DNA from 3 places in the Geomonas oryzisoli genome. Region 1 is predicted to be linked to each of the others. Evidence: riboswitches for the same ligand, from Rfam matches in the RefSeq annotation. Region 1 holds a riboswitch; each other region holds the start of a gene.

The links. Region 1 has a riboswitch for molybdenum cofactor ahead of KP004_RS10320 (molybdopterin molybdotransferase MoeA). Riboswitches for the same ligand answer to the same signal wherever they lie in the genome.
Region 2: linked by a shared signal. The riboswitch ahead of KP004_RS03350 (hypothetical protein) and the one ahead of KP004_RS10320 (molybdopterin molybdotransferase MoeA) in region 1 are both predicted to bind molybdenum cofactor.
Region 3: linked by a shared signal. The riboswitch ahead of KP004_RS13295 (aldehyde ferredoxin oxidoreductase family protein) and the one ahead of KP004_RS10320 (molybdopterin molybdotransferase MoeA) in region 1 are both predicted to bind molybdenum cofactor.

What each region holds. Positions count from the first base shown of each region.
Region 1 is NZ_CP076723.1:2,349,888-2,356,218, reverse strand. It holds gene moaC (cyclic pyranopterin monophosphate synthase MoaC) at 30-506, opposite strand; gene KP004_RS10320 (molybdopterin molybdotransferase MoeA) at 508-1,719, opposite strand; molybdenum cofactor riboswitch at 1,797-1,917, opposite strand; gene moaA (GTP 3',8-cyclase MoaA) at 2,241-3,221, shown strand; gene KP004_RS10310 (MOSC domain-containing protein) at 3,238-3,666, shown strand; gene KP004_RS10305 (cache domain-containing protein) at 3,746-5,734, opposite strand; gene KP004_RS10300 (sigma-54-dependent transcriptional regulator) at 5,731-6,331, opposite strand, start outside.
Region 2 is NZ_CP076723.1:758,481-764,811, forward strand. It holds gene KP004_RS03340 (S8 family serine peptidase) at 1-905, shown strand, start outside; gene KP004_RS03345 (DUF1003 domain-containing protein) at 1,037-1,570, shown strand; molybdenum cofactor riboswitch at 1,648-1,765, shown strand; gene KP004_RS03350 (hypothetical protein) at 1,867-2,610, shown strand; gene KP004_RS03355 (hypothetical protein) at 2,612-2,833, shown strand; gene KP004_RS03360 (ABC transporter ATP-binding protein) at 2,968-4,344, shown strand; gene KP004_RS03365 (energy-coupling factor transporter transmembrane component T family protein) at 4,325-5,101, shown strand; gene KP004_RS03370 (hypothetical protein) at 5,116-5,676, shown strand; gene KP004_RS03375 (energy transducer TonB) at 5,706-6,331, shown strand, end outside.
Region 3 is NZ_CP076723.1:3,048,862-3,055,192, forward strand. It holds gene moaA (GTP 3',8-cyclase MoaA) at 1-587, opposite strand, end outside; gene KP004_RS13290 (iron-containing alcohol dehydrogenase) at 1,072-2,241, shown strand; molybdenum cofactor riboswitch at 2,546-2,666, shown strand; gene KP004_RS13295 (aldehyde ferredoxin oxidoreductase family protein) at 2,707-4,437, shown strand; gene KP004_RS13300 (MoaD/ThiS family protein) at 4,510-4,734, shown strand; gene KP004_RS13305 (HesA/MoeB/ThiF family protein) at 4,736-5,587, shown strand; gene KP004_RS13310 (molybdopterin molybdotransferase MoeA) at 5,697-6,331, shown strand, end outside.

The DNA of each region.
Region 1 (6,331 bases):
CTGCGGAGCCAGTCCCCATCGACGCGTGCTTAGTCCTCGCGCTTGAAGACGCCGCTCTTGCCGCCTTCCTTGTAGTGCAGCTTCACATCCGAGATGACGATACCCTTGTCGGTCCCCTTGCACATGTCGTACACGGTGAGTGCGGCTACGGTGGCGGCGGTCATGGCCTCCATCTCCACGCCGGTCCGCTCGAAGGCGCGCACGGTGGCCATGACGCCGATGGTTCCCTTCGCCTCGTCCACCTCGAACTCTATGGCGACGTGGTGAATGGCGAGCGGGTGGGAGAGTGGTATCAGGTCGGGGGTCTTCTTGGCGCCGGCGATGCCGGCCAGGCGGGCCACGCCGAGGACGTCGCCCTTGGCCATCTTCCCGGAGACGATGGACTGCACGGTTTCGGGTTTCAGGGTCAGCACGGCGCCGGCTACGGCGGTGCGCATGGTCGGGGTCTTCTGGCTTACGTCGACCATGATGGCGTTGCCGCTGGCGTCAAAGTGGTTGAACGACATGTTAAACCTCCATTTCCAAGGTGGGATCGAGCAGGTGCAGATCTACTTCCGCGCCGGCGGCGAACTCGGTCGCCTCGGCGGGGAGGATGGCGAGGGCGTTGCAGCGCAGCATGGTCTTCAGTATCCCGGTGTTTTGATCTCCCGAGGTGCTGGCGATATAGCGCCCTCCCTCGATGGCGACGTGGACACGCAGGAAGTTGACCTTACCCGCCTTCTTGCGCGCCCCTTCCTTGAGGACGCCCCTGACGGTGCGACGGAACACCTTCTCGTGCCCCATCATGCGCAGGATCGCCGGCCGGGCGAACTCCTCGAAGGTGATCATGGTGGAAACCGGGTTGCCGGGCAGTGAAAAAACGGGGATGTTCCCTTTCATGCCGAAGGCCGTGGGGCCGCCGGGCTTGATGCCGGGCTTCCAGAACTGCTCCACTACGCCCAGTTCCGCCAGCACCTCGCGCACCAGGTCACGGTCCCCGGCGGAGACCCCGGCCGAGGTGATCAGCACGTCCGCCTTCAGTCCCTCGGAGAGCAGGGCCCGGTGGCTGTCGCGGTCGTCGCGGGCGATGCCGAGGATGACTGGTTCGGCGCCGCAGAGCTTGATGGCGGTGGCGAGGGCGAGGGTATTGCTGTTGACGATCTGGCTCTCTTTGGGCTCGGTGCCTACTTCGACCAGTTCGTCGCCGGTGGAGAGAATCGCAACGCGCACCTTGCGGTAGACCGGAACCAGGACCGCCGAGAAGGAGGCCAGCAGACTCACCTGGGGAGCGCCGATGACGGTGCCGCGCGGCATGACCGCCTCACCGCTGCGCACGTCCTCGCCCTGGAAGCGGATATGGTCGTGCTTTTTCACCTGCTGCAGGAGCTTCACGGTCTCGGCCGTGTTCTCGGTCTCCTCTATCGGCACGACCGCATCGGCACCCGGCGGGATGGGGGCGCCGGTCATGATGCGCGCCGCGCACCCCGGCGTCACGGCGTCGTCGGAACTGACACCGGCGGGGATGTAGTCGGTGACCTTCAGTACGGTGCCCGGCGCGCAGTCTGCGCTCCTGACGGCGAATCCATCCATGGCGGAGTTGTCCCAGCGCGGCATGTCCTTGGGGGCCACGTAGTCCTCGGCCAGCACCCGTCCGGCGGCTTCCAGAAGCAGCACCCTTTCCACGCCAACGGGCGCCACCTTTTCGATGACCATGCGTCTGGCTTGCTCGTAGTTCGTCATCTCTTCCTCTTTGTTCCTTGTTAATGGCAGTTACGAAAAAAGCCCCGTCTCCGTGAAGGAAGAGGGGGCCCGTGCGCTGATGCGGCGGTGCTTCTCCTTTCCAAGAGGGAGGCGGTGCCGTTTCCGGCAGCACCCATCGGCTGCGGCGCCCTGGGGTGTTTCCCTTTAGACGGCAGCAGCTCGGAGACGTTGTGCATATTTTCCCAAAGCCATAGCATATTTGGGCGGAAATAAACAATTATTTTAGCTTAAGGGTTGCACCCCGGGCCGTGCCAACGCCATGGTAACACCTTGTAATTTAGTGGTTTTCGGAGGCTGCGCCGCCTCGCCTCCAAGCCGTATACTTTTCTAGCCAGTCTGCAGGGGCACCCCAACCATGCTCATTAAAGTGGTTGATTTCCGTTTGACAAACAAGGTATGGTTTTTAGCGTGTACCAGACAGTCGAGCCGCGACCGGCTGCCTGCGGGATCACCCGCCGCTTGAGGTCAAGCAGTTTAAACACCTGTAATCAGGGAATTTTATGTCATTGATAGATACCTACGGCAGGCGCATCAACTACCTGCGACTCTCGGTCACCGATCGCTGCAACCTCCGCTGCAGCTACTGCATGCCTGAAGAGGGTGTCGAGAAGCTGAGCCACTGCGAGATGCTCTCCTACGAGGATCTGCTCCGGATCTCGTCCGAGGCCGTTGCCGCCGGGATCGAGAAGATCCGCGTCACCGGCGGGGAGCCCCTGGTGCGCAAGGGAATCGTCGACTTCCTGGCACGCCTGGCCGCCTTGCCGGGGCTGAAGGAACTGGTCCTGACCACCAACGGCCTCCTTTTGAAGGAGATGGCGCAGGGGTTGAGAGATGCCGGGGTACAGAGGCTGAACGTGAGCCTCGATTCTCTCAAGCCGGAAACCTTTGCCGCCATCACCCGCGGGGGAGACCTGCAGCGGGTACTGGACGGGCTCGACGAGGCGGAACGGGTCGGCTTCCCGCCCCACAAGATCAACGTGGTGGTGATGCGCGGGGTGAACGACGACGAGATCCTTGATTTCGCGGCGCTGACCCTGAAGCGTCCCTATGCGGTGCGCTTCATCGAGTACATGCCGACCTCTGGCGACGCGGACTGGCGTGACCTCACCGTACCGGGTGCCGAGATTAGGGAGCGCATTGCCCGCGAGTACACCATCGAGGAAAGCACCAACAGCGAGCGCTCCGGCCCGTCCAAGAATTTCCGGATTCAGGGGGCGCCCGGGTCGCTGGGGATCATCACCGCCATGACGGGGCACTTCTGCGACGGCTGCAACCGCCTGCGGGTGACCGCGTCCGGTGTCGCCAAGGGGTGCCTGTTCTCCGGGGAAGGCGTCGACCTGAAACCGGTGCTGGTGACGGGCGACGACGAACTTTTACGCAAGGAAATCCGGCGCATCGTGGCGGCCAAACCGGGGCGGCACGAGGTGACCGATGAAGGTGTGGAAACCAAACCATTCGCAATGTCCCGCGTAGGCGGCTAGAGAACAAGGAGAAGGCATGATCGGAAAGGTAATCGCCGTCAATATCAGCAAGAACAAAGGGGAGAGGAAGACCCCGGTCCCCGAGGTCACTATGCGCGAGGAGCACGGCATCGTCGGCGACGGCCACGCCGGCGACTGGCACCGGCAGGTAAGTCTTCTCGCCCAGGAAAGCATCGCCAAGATGCAGGCGCTCGGGCTGGACGTGAAGGAAGGGGACTTCGCCGAGAACATCACCACCGAAGGGGTGGACCTGGTGAGCCTCCCCATCGGCGCCAAGATCGAGCTCGGGGAGACCCTCCTGGAGGTGACCCAGATCGGCAAGGAGTGCCATACCCGCTGCGCCATCTACTACCAGGCCGGTGACTGCGTGATGCCCAAAGAGGGGATCTTCGCCAGGGTGCTGAAGGGCGGGGTGGTTCGGCCCGGGGATAAGGTGGTGGTGTAAGACGCTGCAACTGGTACAAAACAGTGAAAGGCCGCGAGGCGTCTGCACGCTCGCGGCCTCTTTGCGTAAAGGGGGGGCTTCAGTGCTCGCAGGGGAGCAGCACGGTGAAACTGCTGCCTCGACCTGGGATGCTCTCCACGTCGATGCAACCGCCGTGCTCCCTGATGATGCCGTAACTTACCGACAACCCTAACCCCGTGCCGTTCGCCTTGGTGGTGTAGAAGGGGTTGAATACCTGCCTCAGGTTCTCCAGCTGGATCCCGACTCCGGTATCGGAAATCTTCACTTCGTAGTTGTCCCCACTCCCCACCGGCGCGCTCCTGATGTCGAGAACGCCGCCGTCAGGCATCGCCTGCACGGCGTTCAGGATCAAGTTGGTGAATACCTGCCGCAGCTGGTCCTGGTCCCCTTCGACCACGGCCACCTCCTCGGCGTAGAACTCGAACACCTCGATCTTCTCCAGGGAAACCTGGTGACCTATCTGCCCCACGATCTCGTGCAAAAGCTCGTTCAGGTGTACCTCGCCGCGCTCCATCTGCTCGCGCCGGGCGAACTTCAACAGGTTTGATACGATCCGCTCCACCCGCTTTACCTGCTGGAAGATGGTGTCCACCTCCTCACGGTTGGGGGCGTCCTCCGGGACCGAGAGCTGCAAAAGCTCCGTGTTGCCGCGGATGATGGCCATGGGGTTGTTGATTTCGTGGGCGACGCCTGCCGCCAACTCGCCGATTGCCGCCAGCTTCTCGACCCGCAACAGCTCCTCACGCGTCTGCACCAGGAGTCGGTTCTTCTCCTCCAGTTCTGCCGTCCTCAACTGTACCTTCTGCTCCAGGTTCCGGTTCAGCTCGATGATGCTGTCCTCGCGCTCGGCAAGGGACTGGCTCATGTCGTTGAAGCGCTCAGCCAGGTCGCCGATCTCGTCGCGCGAGTCGATGGTGCTCTTTACGTCCCGCTCGCCCGCCGCCACCCGCCGCGTCAAGAGCTCCAGTTCCTTGATCGGTTGCGCCAGCTTGCGTCCCAGGAAACCGGACATGGAAACCCCGGTCAGCCCGCTCAAAAGGAGCACGAAGCTCAAAAGGACCGCCATGTCGGTCTTCACCGCCGAGTAGTGACTCTCCAGCATCCCCACGTAGAGTGCCCCGATCGGCACCCCCTGCAGCGAAAAGATCGGCTCGTAGGCGGTCAGGTACCAGTCGTTGACCACGAAGGCCCTCCCCACCCACTTGGCCCCTTTTAGCAGGACGCGGTCGTACACCGGCGCCGAGAGTTTGGTGCCGATGGCACGGCTGCCGTCGGTATTGGGGACGTTGGTCGCGATCCGGACGTCCCCCTGAAATATGGTGGAGTTACCCACGTCGCGGCCGTTGGATTTCGCCCCTTCGTAGACGACAGTCTTGATCTTGTCCACCAGCTTTTTGTTGTTGTTCAACAAAACCCCGCCGTACAGCGCTCCCACCACGTTGCCGGCCTGGTCCCGTACCGGCGCGGCCACGAAGAGGAGCATGGCGCCGGTGAGCGGAGCGGGCGGCGTTGGGTCCGATTTGGTTCCGGCCACCTGGACATGGGCCTGGCGCACCAGTTCCTCACCCTCCAGCGCCAATTCGGCGGTGGGGATGATGGTGGTGCCGCTCACCAGTTCCCCCTTGAGGGCCCGCGCCACGAATAGGTTGCGCAGTTTCTCGTCGCCGAACTGCTTGGGGTTGTTGGCCCGGAAGATCACCTTGCCGGAGGCGTCCACCGCCGCCAGGATGTCCAGGTGCTCGCTCTTGCGCACCGGCGATAGCGTCGCGGCCAGGGCGCGCTGGTCCGCGGCGATGACGGTCTCGGAGGTTCTGCCGAAAGAGGCGGAGAGCTTCACCGCGTCGTAGAGGCGGGTCAGTTCGTTCAGGTACGCCTCGCGGGCCACGGAGAGGTCGTAACGCACCTTCTCCTGGGCCTGGGCGGCCACCTTGGCGCTCAGGATGAAGACGCCGGCCATCCAGCAGATCAGGATGGCGATCGCCAGCGGGATCAGCGTGGCGACCGTGAGCTTGGTCTTGATGGGAAATCGGAGCCTGGGGATATTCATGAGGGGATGGTGATCTCGTACTCGGCGATCTTGCGATCCAGGGTCTTCCTGGAGATGCCCAGGATCTCGGCGGAGCGGCTCTTGTGGTATCCGGTGCCGAGCAGGGTGCGCTCGATGTGCGCCTTCTCCATGTTCTCCAGGGAAACCAGCTGCGGCTCGACGGGCGCGGCCGAAGCTTTTTGCTGCCTACGCCAGATGGGGAGCTCCTTGGGGGTCACCAGCGGGGTGCGGGCCAGGATCACGGCACGCTCCATCACGTTTTCCAGTTCGCGGATGTTGCCGGGCCAGTCGTAGCTGCACAGGAGGTGCAGCGCCTCCGGGGTGACCCCGGTCACCTCCTTCTTCATCTTGAGGCTGTATTTCTTGAGGAAATGCTGGGCCAGCGGCTCGATGTCGTCCTTCCGGTCGCGCAGGGGGGGGAGGGGGATGTTGATCACGTTCAGGCGGTAGTAGAGGTCCTCGCGGAACCTGCCGACGCGCACCTCCTCCTCGAGGTCCTTGTTGGTGGCGGCTACGAAGCGGATGTCGGCGCTCTTGGCGCGGGTGGCACCCACGGGAATGAAGTCGCGTTCCTGGATCACGCGCAAGAGCTTCGCC
Region 2 (6,331 bases), 1.6 Mb from region 1:
GGGTCAAAGCGGTGAAGGCAGGTTATGCCGACAGCCCCTACACGACGTCTGCCGCCTGCGCGGTCAACCTCGCCTGCGGCGCCCCGGGAGCCGTGAGGATCCCGGGCACTAACAGCACGGGGCAGTTTCAGGTCAGTTGGGGGAGCAGCAACGTTTCCGGCGTCACCTACGTGCTGGAGGCGCGCCTCGACGACGGCCCCTGGTCCGAAGTGAGCCGGGGCACCGGTACCTATGTCTACCAGACCGTCGCCGTCAACGGCAGTTACCTGTACCGGGTCAAGGCGATCAAAACCGGCTTCGCCGACAGCCCCTACACGACCTCGGCCGCACCCTGCAAGGTCTACCTCGTCTGCGGCGCCCCGGCTGCGTTGAACGTGCCGAGCGCCAACAGTACCGGCCAGTTCCAGGTTTCCTGGGTGAGCGGCAACGTCTCCGGTGCGACCTACGTGCTGGAATACCGCCTCAACGACGGCCCCTGGACCGAAATGAGCCGTGGCACCGGCACCTATACCTATCCCAAGGTGACGGTGGACGGCAGCTACTGGTTCCGGGTCAAGGCGGTGAAGGCAGGCTTTGACGACAGCCCCTACACGGTATCGGCGAACGCCTGCGTCGTAAAACTCGTCTGCGGGGCTCCCGCTTCGATCACCGTGCCGGCAGCCAGCAGCACGGGCAAGTTCCAGGTCAGCTGGGGTAGCAGCAACGTAAGCGGTGTCACCTACCAGGTGGAGTACAGCCGCGACGGTGGCGCGTGGACGCAGCTTTACAGCGGCGGGGGGACCTACACCTACTTCAGCGCAAGCAGCAGCGGCAGTTACAGTTTCCGGGTCAAGGCTATGAAGAGCGGCTATGCGGAGAGCGGCTACACCACGTCCCCTGCTCCCTGCATCGTGACGCTCAACTGAGGAGGTGACAAGATGGGGCGCCGCGCGGCCTGCGAGCCGGCGGCGCTCCGCTGACTTGCGGTGCCCGACTGGTACGGTACTGTTTCCGGGTTGAGCGCAGCTCGAATGCTTCCGGCAGGGCGGGGAGAGCGATGCGAGAGTCCGATTCCGACCAGTCCATGGCTTCCGTGGTCAACCGCAACATCGCGGCGCTCCTGGAGCGGCGCCAGGCCGAGGAGCGCACCAAGAGCGCGCAGGAACGGCTGGCGGACGCCATCACCTCCTTCACCGGGAGCATGCCCTTCGTCTACATCCACCTGGTCCTCTTCGGGGGATGGATACTGGTCAACCTGGGCTGGATCACCATCCTCCCCCGCTTCGACCCCACCTTCGTCGTTCTCGCCATGTTCGCCTCGGTCGAGGCGATCTTTCTTTCCACCTTCGTCCTCATCAGCCAAAACCGCATGCAGGCCTCCGCGGACCGGCGCGCCGAGCTGAACCTGCACATCGACCTGCTGGCGGAGCACGAGGTCACGAGGATCATTACCCTTTTGACCGCGATCGGGGACAAACTCGGAGTCGAGGAGTCCAGGAACCCGGAACTCGAGGAGCTGACCAAGGATGTCAAGCCCGAGAAGGTGCTCGACACCATGGACCGGGTCGAACAGGAGAAGAAAGAAGAGTAACCTGCCGAAAGTTTGCCGTTCCACATCATATTTTTCTGGAGTATACGTTTTACCTGTGTTAAAGGTTCTGCCCAAATTCATCTGAGCCTCTCCGAGCTTCGCCGCCTAAAAGGACCTCCTCATGGCTGCGGGCCAACGGGTGCTGCCGGAAACGGCGGTGCCTCCCTTTTGGAAAGGAGAGCCTTGCGGCAGAGCGGTAACACCGAACTGTTAAAGGCCCCCTTCCATCCAGGATCGGGGCTTTTTTTTGTCTAGCGTTATTTACTTTGTAATACAACGGTCAGGAGTGAAAGCAGATGCGGATAGCGATTTCAATCGACGATACCGACAACCTCGAGAGCAGGGGGACCGGGGAGATCGCCTCCCTGATCGCGGACGAACTGCAGCAGCGCGGCTGGGGCACCTGCAGTTACATCACCAGGCACCAGCTCTACGTGCACCCGGACATCCCCTACACCTCGCACAACAGCGCCATGTGCTTCTTCGCGGATGTGGGCGAGGGGTGGCTCGAACCGGTCATCGAGTACGTCTCGGAGTTCCTGGAAAAGGAGAGCGCGCCCGGTTCCGATCCGGGGCTGTGCGTCGCGGTGCCGGCCCGGATGGCGGCGCGCAACGAGCTGATCGGCTTCGGTCGCCGCGCGAAGCGCGAGGTGATCGGGATGGACGAGGCCTACGATCTCGCCGGGCGTCTCGGCGTGCACCTCTCCCAGCACGGCGGCACGGGGCAGGGGGTGATCGGTGCCCTGGCCGGCGCCGGGCTCAGGATGTCGGGCAACGACGGGCGCCTGAAGGGGTTCCTGGAATTCGGCCAGCCCTACCGCATGCTGCGGGTGGACGAGCTGCTGCAGCATCCGGTGGTCGACGTGGTGAAAAGCGTGACCGGCGAGGCGTTGAAAGACGAGGACCTGGTGGTGCTGGGTGAAAAGCCGAAGACGGTGCTGCTGGATGGGGAGTCGGTGCTCCTGGTGGGCGCCACCCAGTCGCCGGACTCCCAGGCGCGCTGGCAGACGCTGCATCGCAAGCAGCTGAAGGCGTACTAGCATGTGGCGCCGCGATCAGAGAGGGAACAGGGAGTTCGCCCACGGCAAGGAGGCCTGGGGGGTGGCGGCGGAAGTCGCCGGTTGCTGCGCTTGCTTCGTGGCGGACGTCGAGGAGGAGCAGGTGGTCGAGGAGGAGCTCTCCTGCTACAACTGCCGCTACCGGCGCTGGAGCGTGGAATCCTTCACCTGTCTGGGGCTGCCGCCGCTGCACGAGGCGGCCTGAGGGAGCGGCCCGCTCGCATGGCCGCTGCCAGCAGGGCGAATGATTATTCGCCCCTACAGGACCGGGCATGACCGTGCCGTGGTCTTCTGCATGACGGATTTCAGGACTTCGAGGTTTTTTTGCACGACAACGTTTTGGACATAGAGGATTTCGGCTTCACCTATCCCGGCTCCACGGAACCGAGCCTCTCCGGGATCAGCGCCTCTGTGCGGCGCGGGGAGTTCGTCTGCCTGACCGGGGATTCCGGCTGCGGCAAGAGCACGCTGCTCATGGGGATCATGGGGCTGCTGCCGCGCGGCTCGCGGCTTGGTACCATCCGGGTCGCCCCTTCGGCCGCGGCGGGCAGCGCCCCGGCGGCGGGAATCGTGTTCCAGACCGCCGAGTCGCAGATCCTGTGCTCCACGGTCGCCGAGGAAATCGCATTCGGGCCGGAGAACTTTTGCGTGCCGGCCGACGAGATCGCGCTGCGGGTCCGGGAGGGGCTGCACGAGGTCGGGCTGACCGGGGAGGAGCGGCGCAGCGTGGAGCGCTTTTCGGCGGGGCAGAAGCAGCGGCTCGCGGTGGCCTCGGTCCTCTCCATGCGGCCGGGGCTCCTCTTGCTGGACGAGCCGACCTCACAGCTCGACGTGCAGGGGAAAGAGGAACTGGTGGCGGTCTTCACGGAGCTCAAGCGCAGGGGGCACACCATCGTGATGGCGGAGCACGACCCACGCCCTTTCGACGGGCTGGTGGACCGCTACCTGAAGCTGGAGCGGGGACGCCTCGTGGGGAGCGATCGGGTCCCCCCTGACCCGGTACGCTATCGCCCCAAGGCGTTCCTGCTCCCCTACTCGTCCTCGCTCTACGGCACCCGGCCGGTGCTCGACGTGCAGGGGGTGGAGCTTTCCTATCCGGAAACGGGGGCGGTGCTGAAAAAGGCACAGCTGCGGGTGAGCCGCGGGGAGCGGGTGCATCTCTTCGGTCGCAACGGGGCCGGCAAGTCCAGTCTGTTGCGCTGTCTGGCCGGGCTGATGACGCCGGATGCCGGCAGGGTCTGGGTCGCCGGCAAGGAAAGCCCCCGGCCCGGCGACCTGCGCGGGCAGGTCGGGGTGCTGTTCCAGAACCCGGCGCGCCAGCTTTTCGCGGAGACGGTGCGCGAGGAGGTGGCCTTCACGCTGGAACGGCTGGCCTACCCGGTCGAGGAGGTCGACCGCATCGTCGCCGAGGCGCTTTCCTTCTGCGGTATCGCCCACCTCGCGGAGCGGGCGCCGCTCACGCTCTCGTTCGGCGAGCAGCATCGCGTGGCGCTGGCAGCGGTGGTGGCGCCGCGTCCCGCCCTTTTGCTCCTCGACGAGCCTTTCGCCGGGCTTGACTTCCCGCAGCGGCTGAGCCTTTTGGCCATCCTGGCCCGCATGCCGATCCGCTACGGCACCACGGTCTTCATAGCCTCGCACGACGAGCTGCCCGACCGGCGCTGGGCCGACCGCAGTCTCACGCTGCAGGGAGGGGTGATTGCAGAAACGGCTCCCTAAGCTGCGCACCTCGCTGAGAAGCTGCGAGTACGCGTGCCAGTTCGCGGCCCACGACTCGCCGGTGCACCGCCTCGGTGCCGGGTGGAAGCTCCTCTTTGGCATGGTGCTGAGCGCGCTCGCGGCAGGCGGACGCAATCCCGTGACGCTCTCGGTACTGGTCGCAGCGGCGCTGGCTTACTACCTTGCGGCCCGGCTCACCCTCGCCGACCTGTGGCGTGACGTGCGCCTGTTTGCCTACCAGGCGGCCCTGGTCATCCCGCTCTACTGCCTGATCGACGGCGTGGAAAAGGGGCTGTGGCCCGGGGTGCGCATCTCGACGCAGATCGTGCTCTTTTACCTCCCCGGCGCCGTCTTCCTGCGCACCACGCGAACCTCGGAGGCGATGGCGGGGCTGCGACGGATCGTCCCCTACCGGCTCGCCTTCCTGGTGTTCGTGAGCGTCAGGTTCGTCCCGGTGTTCTTTCGCGAGCTCGAGGACATAGTGGCGCTGCAGCGCATGCGCGGGGCACGCCTCTCTCCGCGCGAGCAGCTCGATCCCCGGAACTGGCCGGATCTCTTCAACTGCCTGGTGCTGCCGCTCATGGTCCGGGCGCTGAAGACCGCCGACGAGGTGTCCCGATCCGCGGAGGCGCGAGGTTTCGGCCTGTACCCGCAGCGGACCTACCTCGACGTCTCCCTCGTGGCTCCTGCCGCCCCTGGGGAGGGAGCAGGGCGGGGCGACGGGCGGCAGACCGCGGCATCGGCGGAAAACTTCTGAAGGAGCAACCATACATGGAACAGGAAAAGGTCTTCATCTGGCGCCGCTTCACCCTGCGCGAGGCGGTACTGCTGTGCTTCTGCGCCACCCTGATCATACTGACCCGGGCCGGGTTGCGGCTGCATCTGCACATGCCCGGGCACGTAATGTTCTTCACCATGTTCTTTTTCCTGCTGGCGCGCGGCTGCGTGCCCATGCTGGGGGCCGCGACGCTGGTGGGGCTCATCACCAGCCTGGCCAGCATCCTGCTCGGCATGGGGAGCGGCGGTCTTATCACGCTGGTGAAGTTCCTGCTCCCGGCCCTGGTGGTCGATCTGGCCGGCCTCCTCGCCCCGTCCTTCGTGACCAGCCTGTTCGCCTGCGCGACGGTCGGGGTGCTCGCCTCGCTGCTGCGCGCCGGGACCAACACCGGCGTGGAATGGCTGCTCGGCATCGACGAGGACATCATGCTGAACAAGGCGGTCATCTCGGCGGGGTTGAACGGCCTGTGGGGTGGGCTGGGTGCGCTTGCGGTCCCTTCCATCATCCGCCGGCTGCGCAAGAACGGCCTGGTCGACCAGGGGGCTTCCGCCTAGTGCGGACCTCTCCCCTGCCATTGTCGCGAATGGCGCCCCTGCTCCTGGTTTCGCTGCTGCTGCACGCGGCGGCACTGTACGGTCTCAGCCGGCTCACGACGCGGCAGGGACGGGCGGAACAGGCGGCCGAGGCGGTGGTCGCCTACCTGGAGCTGGGCGGACCGACGCGGACGGCAGGGCCCTCTTCCGTTCCACGGGCCACGGCCGCCCCGGTTGCCGCGATCTCCACCCCCGCTGCACCGGCCGCCGTACCGAGGCTCCCCGCGTCGGCTGCACCATCTGCAGAGTCGGCGAAAGCGTCGGCGGGCGCAGCACCAGCTGCGGTTACCCCCCCTGCCACAGGCGCATCGTCTGGGGAGGTCGGCATCCGTGAAGCTGGCAATCACCAATCCGTCGGTCGCCCTGCCGGAGGGGGAGCGGAAGTGATGGGCAGGGAAGCTGCCCGCACCCGCGCCGCGGCTTTGTCGCAGGGAGTCATGGCCGGTACAGCTGCCGCAGCTGCATCGCCGCGGGGTAACCCCGGGACCAGTGGCGGGATGCGGGAGGTGCGCGGCAGCTATCAGGCCCAGCTGAAGCGGCTCATCGAGGCCCACAAGGAATATCCCCTGGCTGCGCGCAGGTCGGGGCGGGAAGGAAGCTGTCGGCGCCGCTTCGC
Region 3 (6,331 bases), 700 kb from region 1:
TCCTGCAAGGTCGGCATGTACTCTATGAAACGGACCGTGTACGGCTTTTCCAGGGTGAGCGCAGCGAAGTCCAGGATCTCCTGGTCGTTCACCCCGCGCATCACCACCATGTTGATCTTGAGCGGACCGAAGCCCGCCTTCTGTGCTGCATCTATCCCCGCCAGCACCCTTTTCAGGTCGGCGCCTCGGGTGACCCGGGCGAAGGTTTCCGGCTGCAGGGAGTCGAGGCTGATGTTGAGCCTGGCCACCCCGGCATCCTTAAGGGGCCGGGCCAGCTCCTCGAGCAGCAGGCCGTTGGTGGTCAGCACCAGCTCCTTCAGCCCCGGCAGGGCCGAAAGACGCCCCAGGAAATCGACCAGCCCCCTGCGCACCAGCGGTTCCCCGCCGGTCACCCTGATCTTCTCTATCCCCTGCGCCACGCACGCGGCGGAGACCCGGTACAGCTCCTCGTAGCTGAGCATCTCTTTATGCTCGAGCTTCGCCACCCCCTGCGCCGGCATGCAGTAACAGCAGCGCATGTTGCAGCGGTCGGTGACCGAGAGTCTTAAGTAGTTGATCCGCCTGCCGTAGGTATCGATCAGTGCCATGTCTTACTCCCTTCGGAAACACGCCTCGCCGTATACAAAGGCAATATCGATACCAATTGTCCCGATTCGGAGCAAAAAGCCGGATCAGCCACTAATGAGGGAGGAACTAAGCTGGTGAATACATGGGAAACGAACCGATTTTTGTCTTTCTGAATTCAACAAACGTGCGGGGAGCGTGACGGCGGTTGGCAGAGCAAAACGGCCGTTCCACAAAGGAGCAAATGTTCCATTGTGGAACGTCGCAACTGTTCGATTTGAGGACGCAACCTTGGAGGGGGGTGAGCGGGAGGTAAACACAGCGATTGTTAAGTATACGGTATCCTGTGAATATTATTCGATATCCCGAAAAATTGTGTTTACGGCAAATTCTGGTACGGCCTTTGCGAGAGCGTAGAAAACCGTTTTAGGAAAGTGTATGCAGCATCGCACCACTATCTTAAAAACAAAAAGAACCGGGGCAAGCCCGGAAAATCAACAGGGGGAAATGAAAATGGCATTAGGAGAGCAGACTTACGGTTTCTTCATCCCGACGGTATCGCTGATGGGCGTTGGTTCCGCTAAGGAAACCGGCGAGCAGGTCAAGGCACTGGGCGCATCCAAAGCGCTGATCGTCACCGACAAAGGCCTCTCGGCCATGGGCGTTGCCGACAAGATCAAGGAGCAGGTTGAAGCTGCCGGCGTTAAAGCCGTTATCTTCGACGGCGCCGAGCCGAACCCGACCGACATCAACGTACACGACGGCGTGAAGGTATACCAGGAAAACGGTTGCGACGCGATCATCTCCCTGGGCGGCGGTTCCTCCCACGACTGCGGTAAGGGCATCGGCCTGGTCATCGGCAACGGCGGCCACATCCGCGACTTCGAAGGCGTGAACAAGTCCACCAAATCCATGCCGGCATTCGTTGCTATCAACACCACCGCCGGTACCGCTTCCGAAATGACCCGCTTCTGCATCATCACCAACACCGACACCCACGTAAAGATGGCTATCGTCGACTGGCGCTGCACTCCGAACATCGCCATCAACGACCCGCTGCTCATGGTCGGCAAGCCGGCAGCTCTGACCGCTGCCACCGGTATGGACGCCCTGACCCACGCGGTTGAGGCATACGTCTCCACCATCGCCACCCCGATCACCGACGCCTGTGCCATCAAAGCCATCGAGCTGATCGCCGAGTTCCTCTCCAAGGCTGTCGCCAACGGCGAAGACCTCGAGGCACGCGACAGGATGGCTTACGCCGAGTACCTGGCCGGCATGGCGTTCAACAACGCATCGCTTGGCTACGTTCACTCCATGGCTCACCAGCTGGGCGGCTTCTACAACCTGCCGCACGGCGTCTGCAACGCCATCCTGCTGCCGGCCGTCAGCCAGTACAACCTGATCGCCTGCCCGAAGCGTTTCGCTGACATCGCCAAGGCTCTGGGCGAGAACGTCGACGGCCTCTCCGTGACCGAAGCCGGCCAGAAGGCGATCGACAGGATCCGCACCCTCTCCGCTTCCATCGGCATCCCGACCGGCCTCAAGGCCCTCAATGTCAAGGAAGAGGATCTGGCCATCATGGCAGAGAACGCGAAGAAGGACGCTTGCCAGTTCACCAACCCGCGCAAAGCGACCCTCGAGCAGGTCATCCAGATCTTCAAGGATGCAATGTAGTAGTCACTCGCCCCAACGTCCCCTCCCCCCTTGCGGGGGAGGGACAGGGTGAGGGGGAAGACGCCACCGAATTGGTGATGGCAACTTCACCCACTGCAGCATAATCCCCTCCCCCGGAGGGGGAGGGTTAGGGAGGGGGGGCCTTGTTCACAGACTGCGGCATCCCCCCTCCCAACCTCCCCCCTCCGGGGGGAGGAGCATAATGAAGCCTTTCCTCCTTTGCGAAAGGGGGAAGCTTAAGGCCGTAGCGCCCCGCAGTACCCCAGCACACGCAACAGATGCGTAAGCGGTGTCGGGTCAGTCACGCATCAAAAATCTCCGAGCCGTCGCAGCCTAAAAGGGATCATCCCTCATGGCTCCAGGCCAACGGGTTTCGCTGGAAACGGCGGAGCCTCCCTCTTGGAAAGGAGTCCCGGCGGTAGCTACTGCCGGTAGAACTAAATAAAAACAGGGAGCTTGAAAAGCATGGATAAGATTTTTCGCGTCAACATGACCGACCTCACCACCAAGATCGAAGAAGTTCCGGCAGCATGGGCAGGCCTGGGTGGCCGTGGCCTCACCTCCACCATCGTGGCCGCCGAAGTACCGCCGACTTGCCACGCGCTTTCCCCCGAGAACAAGCTCGTCTTCGCACCGGGCCTGCTGACCGGCACCGCGGCAGCCAACTCCGGCCGTCTCTCCGCAGGCGCCAAGAGCCCGCTCACCGGCGGCATCAAAGAGTCCAACGCAGGCGGCACCGCAGCTCAGATGCTGGCCAAACTGGGCATCAAAGCGATCATCATCGAAGGCGCACCGAAAACCGGCGCCTGGTACAACCTGGCCGTGAGCGCGAACGGCGTCACCATCAACGAGGAGAAAGAACTGCTCGGTCTTGGTAACTTCGCCGTCATCGACGCAGTCGAGACCCGCCTGGGCAAGAAGACCGGCGTACTCACCATCGGCCCGGCCGGCGAGCTGAAAATGACCGCCGCCAACATCTCCGTCAAGGACCCGGACAGCAAGATCCGCAGCCACGGCCGTGGCGGCCTGGGCGCGGTCATGGGCTCCAAGCAGATTAAGTTCATCTCCATCGACAGCGAAGGCGCGAAAGCCGTGACCATCGCGGATCCGGAGAAATTCAAGACCGCAGCAAGGGCGTTCTCCAAGGCGCTGCTCGACCACCCGGTCTCCGGCGAAGGCCTGCCGACCTACGGCACCAACGTCCTGGTCAACATCCTCAACGAAGCAGGCGGCCTGCCGACCAAGAACTTCACCGTCGGCCAGTTCGAAGGGCACGACAAGATTTCCGGTGAGACCATGCACGACACCATCGTGGCGCGCGGCGGCAAGCCGAAACACGGCTGCCACGCCGGCTGCATCATCCAGTGCTCGCAGGTCTACCACGACAAGGAAGGCAAGTACGTCACCTCCGGCTTCGAGTATGAGACCATCTGGGGCCTGGGCGCCGACTGCTGCATCGACAACCTGGACGACATCGCCCGCGCCGACAACCTGATGGACGACATCGGGATCGACTCCATCGAGACCGCCGTCATGTTCGGCGTGGCCATGGAGGCCGGCATCCTCAAGTGGGGCGACTCCAAGGAAATGCTTCGCCTGCTGACCGACGAAATCGCCAAGGGCACCGCTTTGGGCCGCGTGCTGGGCGGCGGCGCCGCATCCGTTGGCCGCACCTACGGCGTGACCCGCGTACCGGTGGTCAAGAACCAGGGCATCCCGGCGTACGACCCGCGCTCCGTCAAGGGCATCGGCATCACCTACGCCACCTCCACCATGGGCGCCGACCACACCTCCGGCTACACCATCGCCACCAACATCCTGAACGTCGGCGGCTACGTCGATCCGCTCAAGAAGGACGGCCAGGTCGAGCTCTCCCGTAACCTGCAGATCGCGACCGCCGCGGTTGACTCCACCGGTATGTGCATCTTCGTCGCCTTCCCGGCGCTGGACATCCCGGAGTGCCTGCCGGCCCTCATCGACATGATCAATGCCCGCTTCGGCATCGCCCTCACCGGCGACGACGTCAACAACCTGGGCAAGTACATCCTGAAGACCGAGCGCGAGTTCAACCAGAAAGCCGGTCTCACCAACGTCCACGACCGCCTGCCGGACTTCTTCAAGACCGAGCCGGTCGCACCGCACAACGCGGTGTGGGACTTCACCGACGAGGAAATCGACGAGTTCTGGAACTTCTAGGAACCACCTCTACCCGGCGTGACGGAAGTCACGCCGGGTTTTTCCGTTTAAGCCAAACACGCAGGTGCCGTTATGCAGATCACACTCAAGCTTTTCGCCACATTCAGAAACGGCAGGTTCAAGGTCGCCGAGCAGGAGCTCGCCGAGGGGTGCGACGTGCGCCAGGTGGTGCTCTCCCTCGGACTCACCGAAGAGGAGATCGGCATCGTCATGCTGAACGGCCGGCACGGCGAACTCGACAGCAAACTGAGCCACGGCGACACGCTTTCACTCTTTCCCCTGGTCGGAGGAGGCTGATATGCGCAAGGTCATCACTTTTCTGAAAGATCAGACCAAGGACGGACTGCTTTCCTGGAGCGCCCAGGACGCCACCGCGAAGCAATTCAAGCTGAGCCACGCGGCGGTCGAGCTCATCGCCCTGCAAAACGGCCTCTTCCCGGCGCGCTACCAGCGCAACCGGAACATGATCCAGGTCGATGAGCAGCTGCGCCTGTTCCAAAGCCGCGTCGCCGTGATCGGCTGCGGCGGCCTGGGCGGCTACGTCCTGGAAGAGCTGGCGCGCCTCGGGGTCGGACAGATTATCGCCGTCGACCCGGACATCTTCGAGGAGCACAACCTGAACCGGCAGATTCTCTCCTCGCCCGCCCTGCTCGGACAACCCAAGGCGGCGGTAGCTGCGGAGCGGCTGGCACAGGTGAATCCCGCCGTCACGGTCACCGCCATCCAGGACTACTTCTGCCTGGCCAACGGCTTCGAGCTGCTGGCGGGAGCGCAGGTCGCGGTGGACGCGCTGGACAGCATCTCGTACCGGCTGCAGCTGGCCGAGTATTGCAACCTGGCCGGCATCCCCATGGTGCACGGCGCCATCGGCGGCTGGTACGGCCACGTCGCCTCCCAGTTCCCCGGCGAGACCACCGTGCAGCAGATCTACCGCCACTGGGTGGCGGGCAAGGGGATCGAGCAGCAGCTCGGCAACCCCTCTTTCACCCCGGCCGTCGTGGCGAGCCTGGAAGTCGCCGAGGTCTGCAAGATCCTGCTCGGCAAGGGTGAGCCGCTCAGAAACCGCAAGCTCGCCATCGACCTCCTGGAAATGGAGATGCAGGAGATCTCCTACGCTCCGGTCCCGGTCACCCTGGTCGACGCGGCTTAGCTCTTCCCCTTGCTGCATGGGGCGAGGAAAGCGCTGTAAAGCGGCAACGCTGCCGCTAAAAAAACAAGCGACGCCGTCGACGACGCCGCAGAGAGCACCGAGGTGCATCATGCCAAGCTTTGAAGAAGCTCGAGGCATCATACTGGGCCACGTCGCCCCGCTTGGAGAGGAAAACGTACTGCTGTCCGACGCACTGGGGCGCGTGGTGAGCAGGGACATCATGGCCCCGTGGGACCTGCCCCAATACGACAATTCGGCCATGGACGGCTATGCCGTGCACGCCGCCGATTGCACCTCGGTCCCCAGCCGGCTCCTCATCACCGGATTTCTCCCGGCCGGCGGCGAAGAGTGCGCCGCCGTAACCGTCGGCTGTGCGGTGCGCATCATGACCGGCGCCCCCATTCCCCCCGGATGCAACGCGGTGGTCCCCATCGAGGACACGGAACAGGACGGGGACCAGGTCGTCATCAACCAGAGGGTGCTCCCCAAGCAGCACGTACGGGTCAAGGGAAGCGACGTTGCCTCGGGCACCCAGGTCCTTCCTGCCGGCAGCCAGGTCCGCCCCGCCGAGATCGGCATGCTGGCCGCCATGGGGCAGGCGCTGGTACCGGTGCACCGCAAGGTGCGGGTGGCCATCCTCTCCACAGGAGACGAGCTCATCGAACTGGGCGAAAGCCCGAGGGCCGGCAAGGTGATCAACTCCAACGCCCTGTCACTCGCCGCCGCGGTGCGCGAGGCGGGAGC